One region of the Streptacidiphilus cavernicola genome, then DNA from elsewhere that is predicted to be linked to it. Evidence: riboswitches for the same ligand, from Rfam matches in the RefSeq annotation. Region 1 holds a riboswitch; the other holds the start of a gene.
What was found. Region 1 has a riboswitch for S-adenosylmethionine ahead of thrC (threonine synthase). Riboswitches for the same ligand answer to the same signal wherever they lie in the genome.

Region 1 (8,882 bases):
GGGGGAACTGATGACGGCCGAATCCGTACAGATTCGGAAAATTTCAGCCCAGGGTGATGTGATAGGCCTTGCGCAGCGTCTCGTGCACGGTCCAGACGGTGCGGTCGCCCTCGCGCAGGACGCAGGCGTCGCCGGGACCGACGTCGAAGGTGTCGCCGCCCTCGACCGCGATCGTGGCCCGGCCGCTGACCACGACGAACAGCTCGTTCGCCTCGGTGTCGGAGACGGTGCCCGGGGTGATCTGCCAGATCCCGCGGATCTGCTTCCCGTCCTCGGACTCCCACAGCACCAGGCCGGAGACCTCCGGTGCCCCCTCCAGGATCTGCTCCGGGTCGAGCGGGTCGGCTTCCAACTCCGCGTCAGGGATGTGTACGGCGAAACTCATGCTGGTCATGCCCCCGACGCTAGCCTCGAACGGGGCCCGCGGGGCAGCAGCACTGTGTGTCGTACCCGACCGGCACAATGACAGGTCGTATCGTCACACCGGATCAGGCCGAGGGAGGAGGGGCGCCGATGACGGACGAGCTGACCGACCGCGACCGGGCCGTCCTCGCGCTGGAGGCGCGGAGCTGGCGCACCGCCGGGGCCAAGGAGGCCGCGATACGGGAGCAGCTGGGGCTGGCCCCGGCCCGCTACTACCAGCTGCTGAACGGCCTGCTGGACCGCCCCGCCGCGCTGGCGCACGACGCGGTCCTGGTCAACCGGCTGCGCCGGGTCCGGGAGCAGCGCCGCTCGCGCCGATAGGCTCGGGTGCATGGCCGCCACCATCGCACCGACCACGCCCGCCGGAGCAGCCGGACTCGCCGCCCTGCTCAAGGACCCCGCCCGCGCCGTCGCCGCCTTCGACTTCGACGGCACGCTGGCCCCGATCGTGCCGGACCCGGACCGCGCCCGTGCCCACCCCGGCGTGCTGTCCGCGCTGGCCCGGCTCGCCCCCCGGCTCGCCGCCGTCGCCGTGGTGACCGGCCGCCCGGCCGCGACCGCGGTCCGGCTGGCCGGGTTCGCCGGCGCCCCCGGCCTGGAGCACCTCACCGTCCTCGGCCACTACGGGCTGGAGCGCTGGGACGCCGCGACCGGTGAGCTGAGCGCCCCGCCCGAGCACCCGGGCATCACCGCGCTGCGGACCGAGCTCCCGGCGCTGCTGGCCGCCGCCCCGGCCGGGACCTGGCTGGAGGACAAGGGCCGGGCCCTGGCCGTGCACACCCGCCGCGCCGCCGAACCCGACGCCGCGCTGGCCGCGCTGGACGCCCCGCTGCGGGCCGCCGCGGCCCGGCACGGGCTGGCGGTGGAGCCCGGACGGATGGTGCTGGAGCTGCGTCCGCCCGGCATGGACAAGGGCGTCGCGCTGACCTCGTTCCTGCGCGAGCGGGAGGCCGCGACCGTGCTGTTCGCCGGGGACGACCTCGGCGACGTCGCCGCGTACGACGCGGTGGACGCGCTGCGGGCGACCGAGCGGGTCGACGCGCTGCTGGTGTGCAGCGCCCCGACCACCGGGGAGCCCCCGGTGCGGGCGCTGGCCGACCGGGCCGACCTGATCGTCCCCGGCCCGGAGGGCGTGGTCGCCCTGCTGGACGCGCTCGCCGACGCGTTGGGCTGACGGGGCGTCGAACGGGGCAAAGTCCGTAGGCAGAACGTCCGTTGACGAAGGGCCTGTTGTCGGATAACGGTGACATTTCAAGTACCCCGCGGTGACCTCCGAGGCGCTACCTTCCCAGTGACACAGGGGGTAGTGGCACGATGGAATGGGTTGTTCCCGGATACCGGCACACGCGGGAGCTCGGCTCGGGGGCGAGCGGACGCGTCGTCCTCGCGCTGCACGACGAGACCGGCACCGCGGTCGCGATCAAGTACCTCGGCGAGGAACTCCGCGCCGACAGCGACTTCCTGGAGGAGTTCCGCGCGGAGGCGCGGCTGCTCGGGGACCTGGAGACACCGTACGTGGTGCGGCTCTGGGAGTACGTGGAGGGGCCGGAGGGCGCCGCCATCGTGATGGAGCTGGTGGACGGCATCGCCCTGCGGGCCCTGCTGCGGGAGGCCGGGGCGACCGGCCCCGAAGCCGCGCTGGTGGTGCTCAAGGGCTCACTGCTGGGGCTGGCCGCGGCGCATGCGATGGGTGTGGTCCACCGCGACTACAAGCCGGAGAACGTGCTGGTCGCGGCGGACGGCTCGTCGAAACTGGTGGACTTCGGCATCGCCGTGAAGACCGGCGACGACGGCGGCATCGCCGGGACCCCGCCGTACATGGCCCCCGAGCAGTGGACCGGCGACCCGGCCACGGCGGCGGCCGACGTCTACGCGGCCACGGCCACCTTCTTCGAGTGCCTCACCGGCAAACGGCCTTACCCGGGAACCGAGTTCGCGGAGCTGGTGGTGCAGCACACCACCGCGCCGATCCCGGACGAGGAGGCGCCGGAGGCGGTCCGCCCGCTGATCCGGCGCGGCCTGGCGAAGACGGCCGACGAGCGGCCGAGCAGCGCGGCGGCGTTCGTCGCGGAGCTGGAGGCGGTCGCCGGAGTCGCCTACGGCGAGGACTGGGAGGAGAAGGGCCAGCGGAAGCTGGCCGCGATGGCGGCGCTGCTGCCGCTGCTGTTCCCCTCGGCGGGGGGCGTCGCCGCGGACGGCGGCACGGCGCTGGCGACCACGGTGCTCGGCGCGGGGGCGGGGGCGGGAGCCGGTGTCGGCAAGGGGGTCGGCAAGCGGCTGATACCCAAGCGGGTGCTGGTCGGCGGGCTGGCGGGGGCGGTCGTCCTCGGCCTGCTCGGCGGGGGATACGCCTCCGGCGTGGTCGGCAACGGCACCACCCACACCAAGCCCGTAGCCGGCCCGACCCCAGCCGCCACCACGTCCTTCACCCCGAGCGGCACCCCGACCCCGATTGCGACCCCGTCGGACACGGCCACGGTCACCCCGACGCCGACCGCCTCGGCCACCCCGACAGCCGCCCCGACCACGTCCCCGGCAGGCCCCGCACCCACGGTCCCGGTCACCGACCCGACGACCAAGGCCCCGACCAAGGCACCGACGACATCCCCCACGCCCAAGCCCACGGTGGCGACGGCGACAGTGCCCGACCTGAACGGCCTCTCCACCGGCGCCGCTCAGTCGGCGCTGGTCCGGGCCGGGTTCGACAAGGCCAACATCAGCTACACGCTGGCCCAGGTCTGCGATGCCGCTGCCCCGGCCGGGGTCTACCAGCAGAGCCTGAGGGCCGGCAGCTCGGTACCCAGGACCAGCAAGGTGAGCTTCTCCTCACGCACCTACGCCTGCGTGGCCTACCCGGGCCTCGTCGAGGGTCGGCGGGTGACGCTCGCCGTGGTGCAGCAGGAACTCAAGGACGACGGCTTCAGCAACGTCCTTGTGGGCAGCACCCTGTGCAAGACCTCGTCGTACCTGTGGTACCAGACGCCTGACGACCCCGGCTTCCTGTGGTCCAACGACACCATCACTCTGCACTGTCAGGAAGAGCAGGTAATCGGATGACGACCCCGGAGGACACCCCCCGCGACGCCGCTCCCCAGGACGGCACCCACCGGCTCCGGCCGCCGCAGCGGCATGCTGCTCCGCCGGCGGCGGACACCTCGACCGTGCAGCTCGGGGCGCAGCCCGGTGCTGCCGGGTACCAGCCGACGCAGCGGGTGTACGGGGCGCCGATGCCCGCCTACGAGGCGACCCCCACGGTGTTCTCGCCGCCCGTGCCGCCGCCGGACGAGCTGCCGGAGCCGGAGAATCTGATCCGGTTCGGGCCCGGGGTGCCCGACCCCAAGACCGCCCGCACCATGGCGGTCTGGCAGGGCCAGGGCCCGGCCGGGGCAGCCGCAGGCACCGGCGCCGGGGCCGGTGCGACGAAGGCGAAGAAGCGGCTGCTCGGCGGCTGGCTGCTGGCCGTGCTCGTGCTGCTGGCCGTCCTCGCCTTCCTGCTCTGGCAGCACTTCGGCACACCGCTCTCGATCACCTCGGTCGCCGTCAAGGCGACCCCCGCCGCCCTCGCCTGCGACGGGACCGAGGAGCTCACCGCGACCGTGCAGACCAACGGCAGCTCGGGGACGATCCACTACCACTGGGTCCGCAGCGACGGCACCGACAGCGGCGCGCTGACCCAGACCGTCCCCTCCGGGGTGCACACGGTGTCGCTGCCGCTGCGCTGGACCGTTCAGGGCCAGGGCGACCTGCAGGCCACCGCCACGGTGGAGATCACCGCACCGGGCGCCCACAGCGCCACCGCCGGATTCAACTACTCCTGCTCCAAGTGACCCTGGCCCTAACTCTGACCGTCCGTCAGAGCCCGGTACTGCTCCAGGAACCACGCCGAAGGCGGTAGCGCGGTGCTCGCCGCCGCCAGCCGCCCGCACCGCGCCGACCGCTCCTCCTCGGGCATGGTCAGCGCGGTGTGCAGGGCCTCGGCCGTGGCGATGACGTCGTACGGGTTCACCGCGACGGCGTCACCGCCCAACTCCTCGTACGCCCCGGCCTCGCGCGACAGCACCAGCGCGCAGCCCGCGTCGGAGACCACCGGGACCTCCTTGGCCACCAGGTTCATCCCGTCCCTGATCGGGTTGACCAGCGCCACGTCGGCCAGCCGGTAGGCCGCGAGCGAGCGGGCGAAGTCGTCGTCGACCTGGAGCATCACCGGCTGCCAGGAGGCGGTCCCGAACTCGTCGTTGATCTCCTGGGCGACCCGCAGCACCGACGCGGTGTACTCGCGGTACTCGGGCAGGTCGTGCCGCGACGGGTAGGCGAAGGCGATGTGCACCACCCGGTCCAGCCACTCGGGGCGGGTCCGCAGCAGGTGCCGGTAGGCGTGCAGGCCGCGGACGATGTTCTTGGACAGCTCGGTCCGGTCCACCCGGACCACCGTCTTCCGGCCGCCGACCGCGTCGCGCAGGGTGGCCAGCCGGGAGTCCACGTCCGGACGGTGTGCCCGTTCCCGCAGGAACTCGCCGTCCGCGCCCAGCGGGTGCACGCCGAGCCGGGTGGTCCGGCCCTTGTGGCTGACGGTCAGCGCGGCCCGGTCGACCTCCGCGCCGAGCACCGCCTCGCAGCAGTCGGCGAAGGCCGCCGCCCAGCGCCGGGTGAGGAACCCGGCGTGGTCCGCGCCGAGGATGCCCTCCAGCACGTCCACCGCCACGTCGTCGGGCAGCAGCCGGTAGTAGTCCGGTGGAGCCCAGGGGGTGTGCGAGAAGTGCCCGATCCGCAGGTCCGGGCGCAGTTCGCGGAGCAGCCGCGGGGTCAGCGACAGGTGGTAGTCCTGCACCAGCACGGTCGCGCCCTCGGCCGCGCTCTCGGCCAGCGCCTCGGCGAAGGAGGTGTTGTAGATCTCGTAGGAGGTCCACTCGCGCCGGAACGAGCTGCCGAAGACCGGGGTGGTCGGGGTGTTGAAGATGAGGTGGTGCACGAACCACAGGGTGGAGTTGGCGATCCCGTTGTAGGCGCGGGCGAAGGTGCCCGCGTCGATGTCCAGCATCCGGACGGACGGGTCGTCCAGGCCCTGCCGGGTCGCGGCCCGGTCGCCCTCGGTCAGGGCGGCGCAGACCCACACCGAGTCGACCTCGTCACCGATCGCGGAGAGGCCGGAGACCAGCCCGCCGCCGCCCCTGCGCGGGGTCAGGGCGCCGTCGTCCTCGATGGTGAAGGAGACCGGCCCCCGGTTGGAGGCGAGCAGAATCGATGCCGGGCTTGCGGTGACCATGATGCTGAGCCTTGCCTTCCCAAGCCCTGGTCAAACGTCTTTCGCGGTCGGTGTGATGTTCGGCGGCGGTGTGACGGTCGGCAGCGTGACGATGGGTGGGCGCTCACTCACCGGGAGGTCCACCGTGCTGGGGGTGAATCCGGCCGCGGTCCGGGTGAACTGGGTCAGCTGAGGGGTGGCCAGGTCGTCGGCGGCCTTGAGCCGGTTGCCGCGGCTGAGCCGCTCCAGCGCGGTGAGCTGGATGGCGGCGGCCATCCGCCCCAGCGCCTGGGAGTCCTGGTGCCGGTGGTGCCGGACCCCGACGTCCACCTGGGCCAGCGCGTCCAGACCGGCCAGCTCCAGGGCGTCCACCAGCAGCCCCAGCTCGACGCCGTAGCCGGTGGGGAAGGGCAGCCGCTCCAGCAGCGAGCGCCGGGCCGCGTACTCGCCGCCGAGCGGCTGGACGAAGCCGGCCAGCAGCGGCCAGTACAGGTTCAGCAGCGGACGGGCGACCAGCTCGGTGACCCGGCCGCCGCCGGCCGGGATGACCGCGTCGGCGGTCTCCAGCGGCCGGTCGTACATCGCCTTGACGAAGGCCACCCCGGGCTCGGTGAGCAGCGGTCCGACGATGCCGGAGACGAACGCGGGGTCGAACTCGCGCAGGTCGGCGTCGACGAAGCAGACGATGTCGCCGCGGGTCGCCAGCAGCGAGCGCCACAGCACCTCGCCCTTGCCGGGCAGCGCGGGCAGCGCGGGCAGGATCGCGTCCCGGTGCACCACCCGGGCCCCGGCCTCGGCGGCGACCCGCGCGGTGCCGTCGGCGGAGCCGGAGTCGACCACCACCAGCTCGTCCACCAGCGGCACCGCGTCCATCAGGTCGCGGCGGACGGCCGAGACGATCCCGCCGACCGTGGCCTCCTCGTCCAGGGCCGGGAGCACCACGCTGACGCTGTGTCCGGTCGCCCGCTTGGCGGCGAGCAGCTCCGGCAGGGAGCGGTCGGCCGCCGTCCAGGAGCGGTGGCGCAGCCAGTCCGCGACCTCGTCAAGCACAGGACTCCTCGGTAGTGGTCTCCGGTCGCGGTCCCCGCTGTGACGCGTCTCGCCCCGCGGACGATCTGTGATCGCGGACAGTGCTTCGGTTACAGTCATGGGGACGACCGGCGCACTCCACAGTATCCACGCGCCGGACAAACGCGGATCGGCAGCGACCGTCCGCCATAGAGCTCATCCAGAGGGACTGAGGGAACGGCCCGTTGAAGTCCCGGCAACCCTCCTGCCAGCACACGCCGTAGAGGCCCTGGTGGGGAAGGTGCCAATTCCGTCCTGCGGCGAGACGCGCCGCGGGGAAGATGAGGAGAGAGGGCCTCGCCATCATGGCTGAAGTAACCGCTGAGTCGTTCGGTCCCGCCGTCGCCCTGTCCTGCAGGGAGTGCGGTGCGCGGACCCCGCTCGCCCCCGATTTCGCCTGTACCGAGTGCTTCGGCCCGCTTGAGGTGGCGTACGAGCTGCCCACCGGGGACCCGGAGGCGCTGCGGGCCCGGATCGAGGCGGGCCCGGCGAACATCTGGCGCTACGCGCCGCTGCTGCCCGTCCCCGCGGACGTGGCGGACAAGCCCAATCTCAACCCCGGCTGGACCAAGCTGGTCAAGGCCGACAACCTGGCCCGCGAGCTGGGCGTGACCGGCGGCCTGTACGTCAAGGACGACTCCGGCAACCCGACCCACTCGTTCAAGGACCGGGTCGTCGCCATCGCCGTCGAGGCCGCCCGCACCTTCGGCTTCACCACCCTCTCCTGCTCCTCCACCGGCAACCTGGCCGGCGCGGTGGGCGCCGCCGCGGCCAGGACCGGGCTGCGCTCGTGCGTGTTCATCCCGCACGACCTGGAGCAGGGCAAGGTGGTGATGGCCGCGGTGTACGGCGGCGAGCTGGTCGGCATCGAGGGCAACTACGACGACGTGAACCGCTTCTGCTCGGAGCTGATCGGCGACCCGGCCGGCGAGGGCTGGGGCTTCGTCAACGTCAACCTCCGCCCCTACTACGGCGAGGGCTCGAAGACCCTGGCGTACGAGATCTGCGAGCAGCTGGGCTGGCGGCTGCCGGACCAGCTGGTGATCCCGATCGCCTCGGGCTCCCAGCTGACGAAGATCGACAAGGGGCTGAAGGAGCTGATCGCGCTCGGCCTGGTCGAGGACAGGCCCTACAAGATCTTCGGCGCCCAGGCCGAGGGCTGCTCGCCGGTCTCGGTCGCCTTCAAGGCAGGCCACGACGTGATCCGGCCGCAGAAGCCGGACACCATCGCCAAGTCGCTGGCGATCGGCAACCCGGCCGACGGCCCGTACGTCCTGGACATCTGCCGCCGCACCGGCGGCGCGGTGGAGGACGTCAACGACGAGCAGGTGGTCGACGCGATCAAGCTGCTGGCGCGGACCGAGGGGATCTTCGCCGAGACGGCGGGCGGGGTCACCGTGGGCGTGCTGCAGAAGCTGATCAAGAACGGCCTGCTCGACCCGGCCGCCGAGACCGTGGTCCTCAACACCGGTGACGGCCTGAAGACCCTGGACGCGGTGGAACCGACCACCGGCCTGTCCGCCACCATCCGCCCCACCCTTGACTCGTTCCGAGAGGCTGGCCTCGTATGAGTGTCTCCGTCCGCATTCCGACCATCCTGCGCACCTACACCGGCGGCGCCGCCGAGGTGAAGGCCGAGGGGGCGACCCTCGCCGCCGTGATCGAGGACCTGGAGGCCAACCACACCGGCATCCGCGGCCGCATCCTCGACGACAGCGGCAAGCTGCGCCGCTTCGTGAACGTGTACGTGAACGACGACGACGTGCGCTTCGCGGACGGCCTGGACACGGCCGTCGCCGACGGCGGCGCGATCTCCATCATCCCGGCGGTCGCCGGCGGCTGCTGATCCCGGTTCTCCGGAAGGGGCGTCCCCGCCGTTCGGCCGGGACGCCCTTCGCATGTCCGAAACGCATCGGCCGGACAATGGCCGATTGTCGCCCGGGGTCTGTCCTGAACGGGTCCGCGGAGCAGGTAGAGTGCATTCCGGTTCCTTCGATTACCTTCCCCCGGGCCTGGCCTGACCCCTTGTGCCACCGGCGTCCCGCGGGTCGAGACGGCATATGCCGGAAACGGCTGCCTGATTCCTGAGAAATTGTCCGGTGATTTGCCCGGATGACACCGGTATGCCCCGTCGATCTTGTGGCGGTTT
Region 2 (8,882 bases), on a different contig from region 1:
GCGACGCCGAACGCGGTGCGCATCGGCGCGTTGCGCGGGCGGTCCAGGATGTGGTGCTCGCGCTTGTCGCCGGTGATCCAGCCCTCCAGGAAGGGGTAGACCGCGATCACGATCATCACCAGGCCGAACACCGTCAGCGGGATGAAGACGCCGAGCACCAGAGTGTGGCCCCAGGCCCGGATCTCCCAGCCCGGCATGATCCGGATCAGCCCCTCGGAGAAGCCCATGTACCAGTCCGGCTGGGCGTCGGTGGACACCTGGTCGGGGCGGTACGGGCCGTAGGCCCAGATCGGGTTGACCGAGGCGACCGCGGAGACCATCGCGATGACGCCGAACACCAGGAAGAAGAACCCGCCGGCCTTGGCCATGTAGATCGGCATCAGCGGCATGCCGACGACGTTCTTCTCGGTCCGGCCGGGGCCCGCGAACTGGGTGTGCTTGTGGTAGAAGACCAGGATCAGGTGGGCCACCAGCAGGCCCAGCATGATGCCCGGGATCAGCAGCACGTGGATCGTGTAGAAGCGCGGGATGATGTCGTTGCCGGGGAACTGGCCCCCGTACAGGAACATCGCGATGTAGGTGCCGACCACCGGGGTCGCCAGGATGGCGCCCTCCATGAAGCGGATACCCGTGCCGGAGAGCAGGTCGTCCGGGAGCGAGTAGCCCATGAAGCCGTCGAACATGCCCAGGAACAGCAGCAGGAAGCCGAACAGCCAGTTGATCTCGCGGGGCTTGCGGAACGCGCCGGTGAAGAAGACGCGCATCATGTGCACCAGCATGGCCGCCACGAAGACGATGGCCGCCCAGTGGTGGATCTGACGGATCAGCAGGCCGCCGCGGACGTCGAAGCTGATGTCCAGCGTCGACTTGTAGGCCTCCGACATCCGGATGCCGTTCAGCGGCACGTAGGAGCCGTGGTAGACGACCTCGCCCATGCTGGGCTGGAAGAACAGCGTCAGGTAGACGCCGGTCAGGATGATGATGATGAAGCTGTAGAGGCAGATCTCGCCCAGCATGAAGGACCAGTGGTCCGGGAAGATCTTCCGCATGTTGGCCTTGGCCAGGCCGTAGATGCCGAGGCGTCCGTCGGCCCAGTCCGCGGCCTTCTCGCCGATGTGGGCCTGCTCGACCCCGGCCTCGCTGTGGCCGATCTGCTCGTGGCCGTCGTGCGCGTCGCCGGCGGAGTGCGGGGTGTCCGCGTGAATGGTCATGGTTAGCTGCGCTCCCAGAAGCCGGGGCCGACGGGCTGGCTGAAGTCGCCGAGTGCCTCGAAGTAGCCCTGGTCGTTCACCGAGACCCGAAGCTGCGGCAGCGGGTGGCCGGCCGGACCGAAGATCACTCGACCGCCGTCGGACAGGTCGAAGGTCGACTGGTGGCACGGGCAGAGGACGTGGTGCGTCTGCTGCTCGTAGAGGCTGATCGGGCAGCCGACGTGGGTGCAGATCTTGGAGAAGACGAGGACGCCCTCGTAGCCCCAGGACGCCGACTTCTTGTCCTTGATGTCGTCGGGCTGCATCCGGACCAGCATCACCGCGGCCTTGGCGATGACTTCCTGGAAGTCCTCGTCGCTCTCCTTCACGCCCTCGGGCATGGCGAAGGTCAGCGAGCCGACGGTGATGTCCGAGGCCTTGATCGGCTCGGTGGTGTTCATGTTGACCAGGAGCTTGCCCTTGGCCCAGTCGGTGCTGTCGAGCTTCTTCTCCGGCAGCGGACCGAGGTCGCGGAACAGCACCACCGCGGACAGCGGGACCATCGCCATGGCGCCGATCATCGTGGTGCGGATCAGCTTGCGACGGCCGAAGCCGCTCTCCTTGGCGCCCTGGCGGAAGTCCGCGAAGACCTGCTCGCGCACCTCGGGGGTGGACTCGATCGGGTGCCGCTCGGCGATGTGCTCCTCGTCCGACATCAGCGTGCGGGCCCAGTGGACCGCGCCGACGCCGATGCCGAGCAGGGAGACGCCCAGGCACATGCCCAGCGCGAAGTTGAGCTTGCTGACGTGCCCGATCGGCCAGATGTAGACCGTGTTGCCCAACTCGGGCCCCGGCTTGAACAGCACGTAGGACGCGATGAAGCCGATCGTGGCGACCATCGACAGCAGGAACCAGAACGCCACCTGGCGCTCGGCCCGGGCCGCGGCCCGCTCGTCGATGTCGGTGCGGCGGGGCTCGTGGTGCGGCAGCCCCGGGTCGGCGAAGGAGGCGCCGACATGGGCGACCTCTCCGCCGTGGGCCCCGTGGGGCACCGGCAGGTTCTCTTCAGACATGTTGTCCTGGCTCGTCATGACTTCTTGGCCTTGGGGGTGCGGGCGGCGATCCAGATCGCGATGCCGATCAGGGCGCCCAGCGCGAAGATCCAGCCGAACAGGCCCTCGGTGACCGGGCCGAGGGCGCCCAGGGTGAGGCCGCCGTAGCTGGGGTTCTTCGCCGGGTTCGTGGTGTGGGTGACGTACGCGATGATGTCCTGCTTGTTCTGCTGGGTCATCGTGCTGTCGGGGAAGTTCGGCATGCTCTGCGGGCCGGTCTGCATGGCCTCGTAGATGTGCTTCGGGCTGACCCCGTCCAGCGGGGGCGCGAACTTGCCCTCGGAGAGGGCACCGCCGGAGCCTGCGAAGTTGTGGCACATCGCGCAGTTGGTCCGGAAGAGCTCTCCGCCGCGGGCCACGTTGCCGGGTGCGTACTGGTCGGCGGTGGGGATCAGCGGGCCGGCGCCGAGCGAGCCGACGAAGGCCGCCATGTGGTCGATGTCGGCCTGCGAGTAGATGACCTTCTTCGCCGGGATCTGGGCTCCGGGCTGCTGGGCCGGCATCCGGCCGGTGCCCACCTGGAAGTCGACGGCGGCCTGGCCGACGCCCACCAGCGTGGGGCCGTCCTTGGTGCCTTCGCCGTTCAGGCCATGGCAGCTGGAACAGCCGACTGCGAACAGCTTCTTGCCCTGCTCGATGGACAGGGACGTGCTGGAGTCCGCCTGCGCACTGCTCGCCGGAGCGAAAGCAGCGTAGATCCCTCCCGTCGCCGCCAGCGCAAAGAGGAGGACGACGATCGCTGCCAGCGGGTGGCGTCGTCGTGAGGAGAGCTGCTTCGGTTGGAAGATCTGGAGCACGGATTAACCCCGGTGTGAGGATCTGGAGCGTCTGGAGTCTGGTTGACCGTCAGGTCGGTCTGCGGGGACCGCCCGGCGGTGAGCCGAGAGGACGGTCCGACCCTGCCTACTTGATCAGATAGATGGTCGCGAAAAGGCCGATCCAGACCACGTCGACGAAGTGCCAGTAGTAGGACACGACGATCGCCGCGGTCGCCTGCTCGTGCGTGAACCGCTTGGCGGCGTACGTCCGGGCCAGGACAAACAGGAACGCGATCAGACCACCCGTCACGTGCATGCCGTGGAAGCCGGTGGTCAGGTAGAACACCGAGCCGTACGGGGAGGAGGACAGGGACAGGCCGTCGTTCCTGACGAGGTCCGTGTACTCGAAGATCTGACCGCCGATGAACATCGCACCCATGATGAAGGTGACGATGAACCAGGCCCTCAGCTTCTTCACGTCGCCGCGCTCGGCGGCGAAGACACCCATCTGGCAGGTGAACGAGGAGAGCACCAGGACGGTGGTGTTCACCGACGCGAAGGGGACGTTGAGGGCGTCGTTGAGGGAATGCCAATAGTGCGTCCCGGTCACCGAGCGGAGCGTGAAGTACATCGCGAAGAGGGCCGCGAAGAACATCAGCTCGGATGCGAGCCAGACGATGGTTCCGACGCTGACCAGGTTCGGCCGGTTGACCGATCCGTGAGCGTGTCCGGTTTCTACTGCAGTTGCTGTCGCCACGACCGTCATTATGTCGGTCGCTTATTCCGTCTTCACTCCGGGGGGTGTTCCTCGGTGTGTCCGCACCGTGACGTACCCTCCGCCGACCGGCGGACCCCTGACGACCAGGCAGGTAGCCCGAATGGCCGGACCGCCCCCGGCCCGTGCCCCGCGCGCGACAGGCCGGGGGGTCCCCCTAAATGGTGAACCGCTCGCGCCCGTACGGCTGCCCAGTGGATCTCCGCGGTACGCACCGGTGCTGCCGGGCCCCCTTCGGGAGTAGCATCCGCGGAAGCGAAGTGACGCCGATCACCTGCACGCCTGACCACCTCCCAGGGGGACACGACGATGGCACTGAACGTCCTGGTCTACAGCGACGACCGCAGCACCCGCGAGCAGGTGCTGCTGGCGCTGGGGAAGAAGCCCGCCGCGGATCTCGCGGAGCTCCAGTACCTGGAGTGCGCCACCTCGCCCGCCGTGGTCAAGGCCCTGGACGCGCACGCCGGGGGCGGCCGTCGGATCGACCTGCTGGTGCTGGACGGCGAGGCCGCCCCGGTCGGCGGGATGGGCCTGTGCCGCCAGCTCAAGGACGAGGTCTACGGCTGCCCGCCGGTGCTGGTGCTGATCGGCCGGCCGCAGGACTCCTGGCTGGCCGCCTGGAGCCGGGCCGACGCCGCGGTCGCCGCGCCGGTCGACCCGGTGGCGCTGGCGGAGACCGCGACCGCCCTGCTGCGCAGCGGAACGGCACATCTCGTCGGTTGAGATCCGGGCTCTCGGCGCCGCCGCCGGTCGCTAGGCTTGGCCTCTTCCCGACCACTCCGGCGAGAGGCCCACGGCCATGGCACACGTGTTTCCTGCGAACGGCGGCGGCGACCCCGTGCAGGCGCGCTCCTGGCCGGACGTCCTGACCGCGCTGCTCGGGGGGGCCGACCTGTCGGCCGCCGAGACCGGCTGGGCGATGCAGCGGATCATGACCGGGGAGGCCACCCCGGCCCAGGTCGCCGCGTTCATGGTGGCGCTGCGGGCCAAGGGCGAGACGGTGGAGGAGATCACCGGCCTGGTCGAGGAGATGTACCGGCACGCCGCGGTGATCGAGGTCCCCGGACGGGCCGTGGACATCGTCGGCACCGGCGGGGACCGGGCCAAGACCGTCAACATCTCCACCATGTCGGCGATCGTGGCGGCCGGGGCCGGCGCCCTGGTGGTCAAGCACGGCAACCGGGCCGCCTCCTCGGCCAGCGGCGCCACCGACGTGCTGGAGCAGCTGGGCGTCAATCTCGGGCTGACCCCGAAGCGGGTGGCCGAGGTCGCCGCGGAGGCCGGCATCAGCTACTGCCCGGCCCCGGTGTTCCACCCCTCGATGCGGCACGCCGGCCCGGCCCGGAGCGAGCTGGGCATCCCCACCTTCTTCAACCTGCTCGGCCCGCTCACCAACCCGGCGCAGGTCCGGGCCAACGCGGTCGGCTGCTTCGACACCCGGATGGCCGGGCTGATCGCCGGGGTGCTGGCCAGGCGCGGCGCGTCGGCGCTGGTCTTCCGCGGCGACGACGGCCTGGACGAGCTCACCGTCACCGGGACCTCCACGGTGTGGCGGGTGCGCGACGGCGAGGTCGAGCGGACCAGCTTCGACCCGCACGACGTCGGCATCGAGTACGCCGGGATCGAGGCGCTGCGCGGCGCCGACTCCGCCTACAACGCCGCGGTGGCCCGCCGGGTGCTGGCCGGGGAGCACGGCCCGGTCCGGGACGCGGTGCTGCTCAACTCGGCCTCGGCGCTGGTCGCCCTGGACCAGACCGCGGCCCCGCTGGCGGAGCAGCTCGCGGCGGCGATGAAGCGGACCGCGGAGTCGATCGACTCGGGCGCCGCGGAGGCGGTGCTGGCCCGCTGGGCTGCGGCGACGCACGCGTAGTTCCAGATACTGGACAGGTGTTCGCTCAAGGGGCGGACCCCTGTCATACTGCTGTCCAGGTCACGAGTGACAGCGTGAAAGCCCCGGCTTGCTGTCCGGCAACCCTCCTTCCGTGGCGGGGTGCTTCCGGGTGACGACCAGGCCCTTCGGCAGACGCCGCGAGGGCAAGCGCGGATCCTCATGACGTTCGGGCGAGCCCCGGGGATCCACTGGATGCCCTGGAGGCGTTATGTCCACGTACCCCGCTGTCGCCGTCTGCGCTCCGCTGCCCGTCCTCGGCCGTGACGTCGAGGTGCCGCTGGTCGGCGGCGAGAAGGTGACCTACGCCGCGCTGGACTACGCCGCCAGCGCCCCGGCGCTGCAGCGGGTCTGGGACGACGTCGCCGCCTACGCCCCGTACTACGGCAGCGTGCACCGCGGGGCCGGGTACCTGTCGCAGCTGTCCACCGACCTGTTCGAGCAGAGCCGGGCCACCGTCGCCGAGTTCCTCGACCTGCGCGACGGCGACCAGGTGGTCTTCACCCGGGCCACCACCGACTCGCTGAACCTGCTGGCGAGCGTGCTCCCGGCGGGCACCCGGGTGTTCGCCTTCGAGACCGAGCACCACGCCTCGCTGCTGCCTTGGCGCCGGGACGACCTCACCGTCGGCTACCTGCGCGCGCCGCGCTCGCCGGAGCAGGCGGTGGCGGCGCTGGAGGAGGCGCTGGCCGGGTCCGGGGACGGGCCGAAGCTGGTGTGCGTGACCGGGGCGTCCAACGTCACCGGGGAGATCTGGCCGGTCCGCGAGCTGGCCGCGGCGGCGCACCGGCACGGCGCCCGGATCGTGCTGGACGCCGCCCAGTTGGCCCCGCACCACCCGGTGTCGGTGCGCGACCTGGACGTGGACTGGGTGGCCTTCTCCGGGCACAAGCTCTACGCCCCCTTCGGCGCGGGCGTGCTGGCCGGGCGCGGTGACTGGCTGGACGCGGCCGAGCCGTACCTGGCCGGCGGCGGGGCCAGCCGTACCGTCGCCCGGGAGCTGGACGGCTCGGTGGCGGTGGAGTGGCAGCAGGGGCCGGCCCGGCACGAGGCGGGGTCGCCCAATGTGATCGGCGCCTACGCGGTCGCCTCGGCCTGCCGGGCGCTGACCGAGGCCGGGTTCGACCGGCTGGTGGACCGCGAGCAGTACCTGATCGAGCGGCTGCGGGCCGGTCTGGCCGGGATTCCGCAGGTGCGGGTGCTGACCCTGTTCGGCGAGGAGCACCCGCGGGTCGGGGTGCTGTCGTTCGTGGTGCGGGACTGGAACAGCTCGCACTTCTCCGCCGCGCTGTCGGCCGAGTACGGCATCGGCGTCCGGGACGGGCTGTTCTGCGCGCACCCGCTGGTGCGGACGCTGCTGGGCGGCGAGACGGCCGCGCCGTCCGAGTGCGGGGCGCCGGAGGCGTCGCTGCCGGGGGAGCGCAGCCTGAACGCGATCCGGGTCAGCTTCGGCGCGGGCACCCCGGACGAGCACGTGGACCGCTTCGTCGCGGCGGTGCGCGAGCTGGTCAGCGACGGCGCGCAGTGGGCCTACCGGACCGAGGGCGGGCGCTGCGTGCCCGACACCCGGCGCCGGTAGGCCAAGGGGGCCTCCGGCGCCTCCGGCGGGCGCTCAGTCGTCCAGGCCGATGGCGAAGGCCGCATCCAGGTCGTGGCGGGAGTAGGTGCGGAAGGCGATGTGGGTCTCGGTGGACTCCACCCCGGGCACCTTGTTGACCTGACCGGGGATCACCTCGGCCAGGTCCTCGTGGGCCCGCACCCGGACCATCGCCACCAGGTCGTGCTGCCCGGTCACCGAGTACACCTCGGTGACGCCCTCGATCGCGGCGATCGTCTCGGCGATCTCGGGGATCCGGTCGACCTGGGTCTTGATGAGCACGATCGCGGTGATCACGGGGGTTCTCCTGAGGGGAGGACGGACGGCTGGGCACGGCCAGGGTATCCACGCCCGCGGCAGTACAGCAGCCAGGCGAACACGAAGCCGCCGGCGAAGCCGATCAGGTGCGCGGTGTAGGCCACTCCGGTGACCGCCGCGGAGGGGGCCCCGACGGAGGCCCACTGGATCGCGAACCACAGCCCCAGCACCACCCAGGCCGGGAAGCGCAGCGGCAGGAACAGCAGGAACGGCAGCAGGCTGGTCACCCGGGCCTTGGGGTAGAGGCAGAGGTACGCGCCGAGCACCCCGGCGATCGCGCCGGAGGCGCCGACCAGGGTCTGCGTGCCGCTGCCGCCCCCGCCGTGCACGGCCAGCAGGGCGTAGCCGTAGGTGGCCAGGTAGCCCAGGCCGAGGTAGCCGAGCAGGTAGCGCAGCCGTCCCATCCGCTCCTCGACCATCGCGCCGAAGACGTAGAGGAACAGCATGTTCCCCAGCAGGTGCAGCCAGCCGCCGTGCACGAACATCGCGGTCAGCACCGACAGCGCCGGGATCTTGGGGAAGCCGTCGCTCGGGGCGGGGCAGCCGGGGGAGGCGACGGCCGGCAGCGGCCGGTTGTCCACCAGTTCGCCGGGGATCACCCCCCAGTGCTGGTAGTAGGCCAGTTCGGCGCAGGCCCGGTCGTTGCCGGAGCCGTAGAGCGGGTCGAGTCCGGAGACCGGGCCGACCAGGAACACCAGGGTGCAGAGCGCGATCAGCGCCCAGGTCGCCACCGGGACGAACGGGGCCGGACAGTCGTCGCTTACCGCGCGTACCGGGTTCACCATGGACTTAGCATTCCTTGCTGGGGCAAATCTGACACCGGCCGGTCGGTCCGTACGGGGGACGGTGTTCCCGCCGGTCAGCGAGGCCCTAGGGTTGACGGCGCAGGAACTTCAGCGGAACGAGCCGAGAGGACCGCCCATGTCAGTCCCGCTTCCCACCGAGGCGACCCGGTGGCGCTGCCAGCTGTGCGGCAACCTGACCCGCTTCGACGTGACCCGTTCCTCGCGGGTGGTGGAGTTCATCCACCTGGACCTGGCGGGGGAGCCCCGGGTGGAGGAGCGGGAGGTGCTGAGCGAGGCCGTGGAGTCGGTGCGGTGCCGCTGGTGCAACGCGGTGGACCAGGTCGAGCTGGTGGACCGTCCGGGCGCGGAGGCCGAGGCGGCTGCGCAGGCCGCGCGGGCGGCAGTGGCCGAGGGTTGACCGGCGGGGCTGATGGCGTGGTGACGAGGTAGGGGGAGGCG

Region 2: linked by a shared signal. The riboswitch ahead of ACEZDE_RS08960 (aminotransferase class V-fold PLP-dependent enzyme) and the one ahead of thrC (threonine synthase) in region 1 are both predicted to bind S-adenosylmethionine.

What each region holds. Positions count from the first base shown of each region.
Region 1 covers NZ_JBHFAB010000001.1:376,449-385,330, reverse strand. The annotation lists gene ACEZDE_RS01705 (cupin domain-containing protein) at 44-394, opposite strand; gene ACEZDE_RS01700 (DUF3263 domain-containing protein) at 514-744, shown strand; gene otsB (trehalose-phosphatase) at 755-1,597, shown strand; gene ACEZDE_RS01690 (protein kinase domain-containing protein) at 1,738-3,480, shown strand; gene ACEZDE_RS01685 (hypothetical protein) at 3,477-4,250, shown strand; gene ACEZDE_RS01680 (alpha,alpha-trehalose-phosphate synthase (UDP-forming)) at 4,259-5,686, opposite strand; gene ACEZDE_RS01675 (glucosyl-3-phosphoglycerate synthase) at 5,717-6,715, opposite strand; SAM riboswitch class I at 6,887-7,021, shown strand; gene thrC (threonine synthase) at 7,015-8,304, shown strand; gene ACEZDE_RS01665 (MoaD/ThiS family protein) at 8,301-8,579, shown strand.
Region 2 covers NZ_JBHFAB010000005.1:167,548-176,429, forward strand. The annotation lists gene qcrB (cytochrome bc1 complex cytochrome b subunit) at 1-1,211, opposite strand, end outside; gene qcrA (cytochrome bc1 complex Rieske iron-sulfur subunit) at 1,214-2,281, opposite strand; gene qcrC (cytochrome bc1 complex diheme cytochrome c subunit) at 2,278-3,090, opposite strand; gene ctaE (aa3-type cytochrome oxidase subunit III) at 3,206-3,826, opposite strand; gene ACEZDE_RS08950 (hypothetical protein) at 4,145-4,558, shown strand; gene trpD (anthranilate phosphoribosyltransferase) at 4,635-5,705, shown strand; SAM riboswitch class IV at 5,764-5,882, shown strand; gene ACEZDE_RS08960 (aminotransferase class V-fold PLP-dependent enzyme) at 5,935-7,302, shown strand; gene ACEZDE_RS08965 (Lrp/AsnC family transcriptional regulator) at 7,336-7,617, opposite strand; gene ACEZDE_RS08970 (rhomboid family intramembrane serine protease) at 7,614-8,423, opposite strand; gene ACEZDE_RS08975 (hypothetical protein) at 8,560-8,841, shown strand.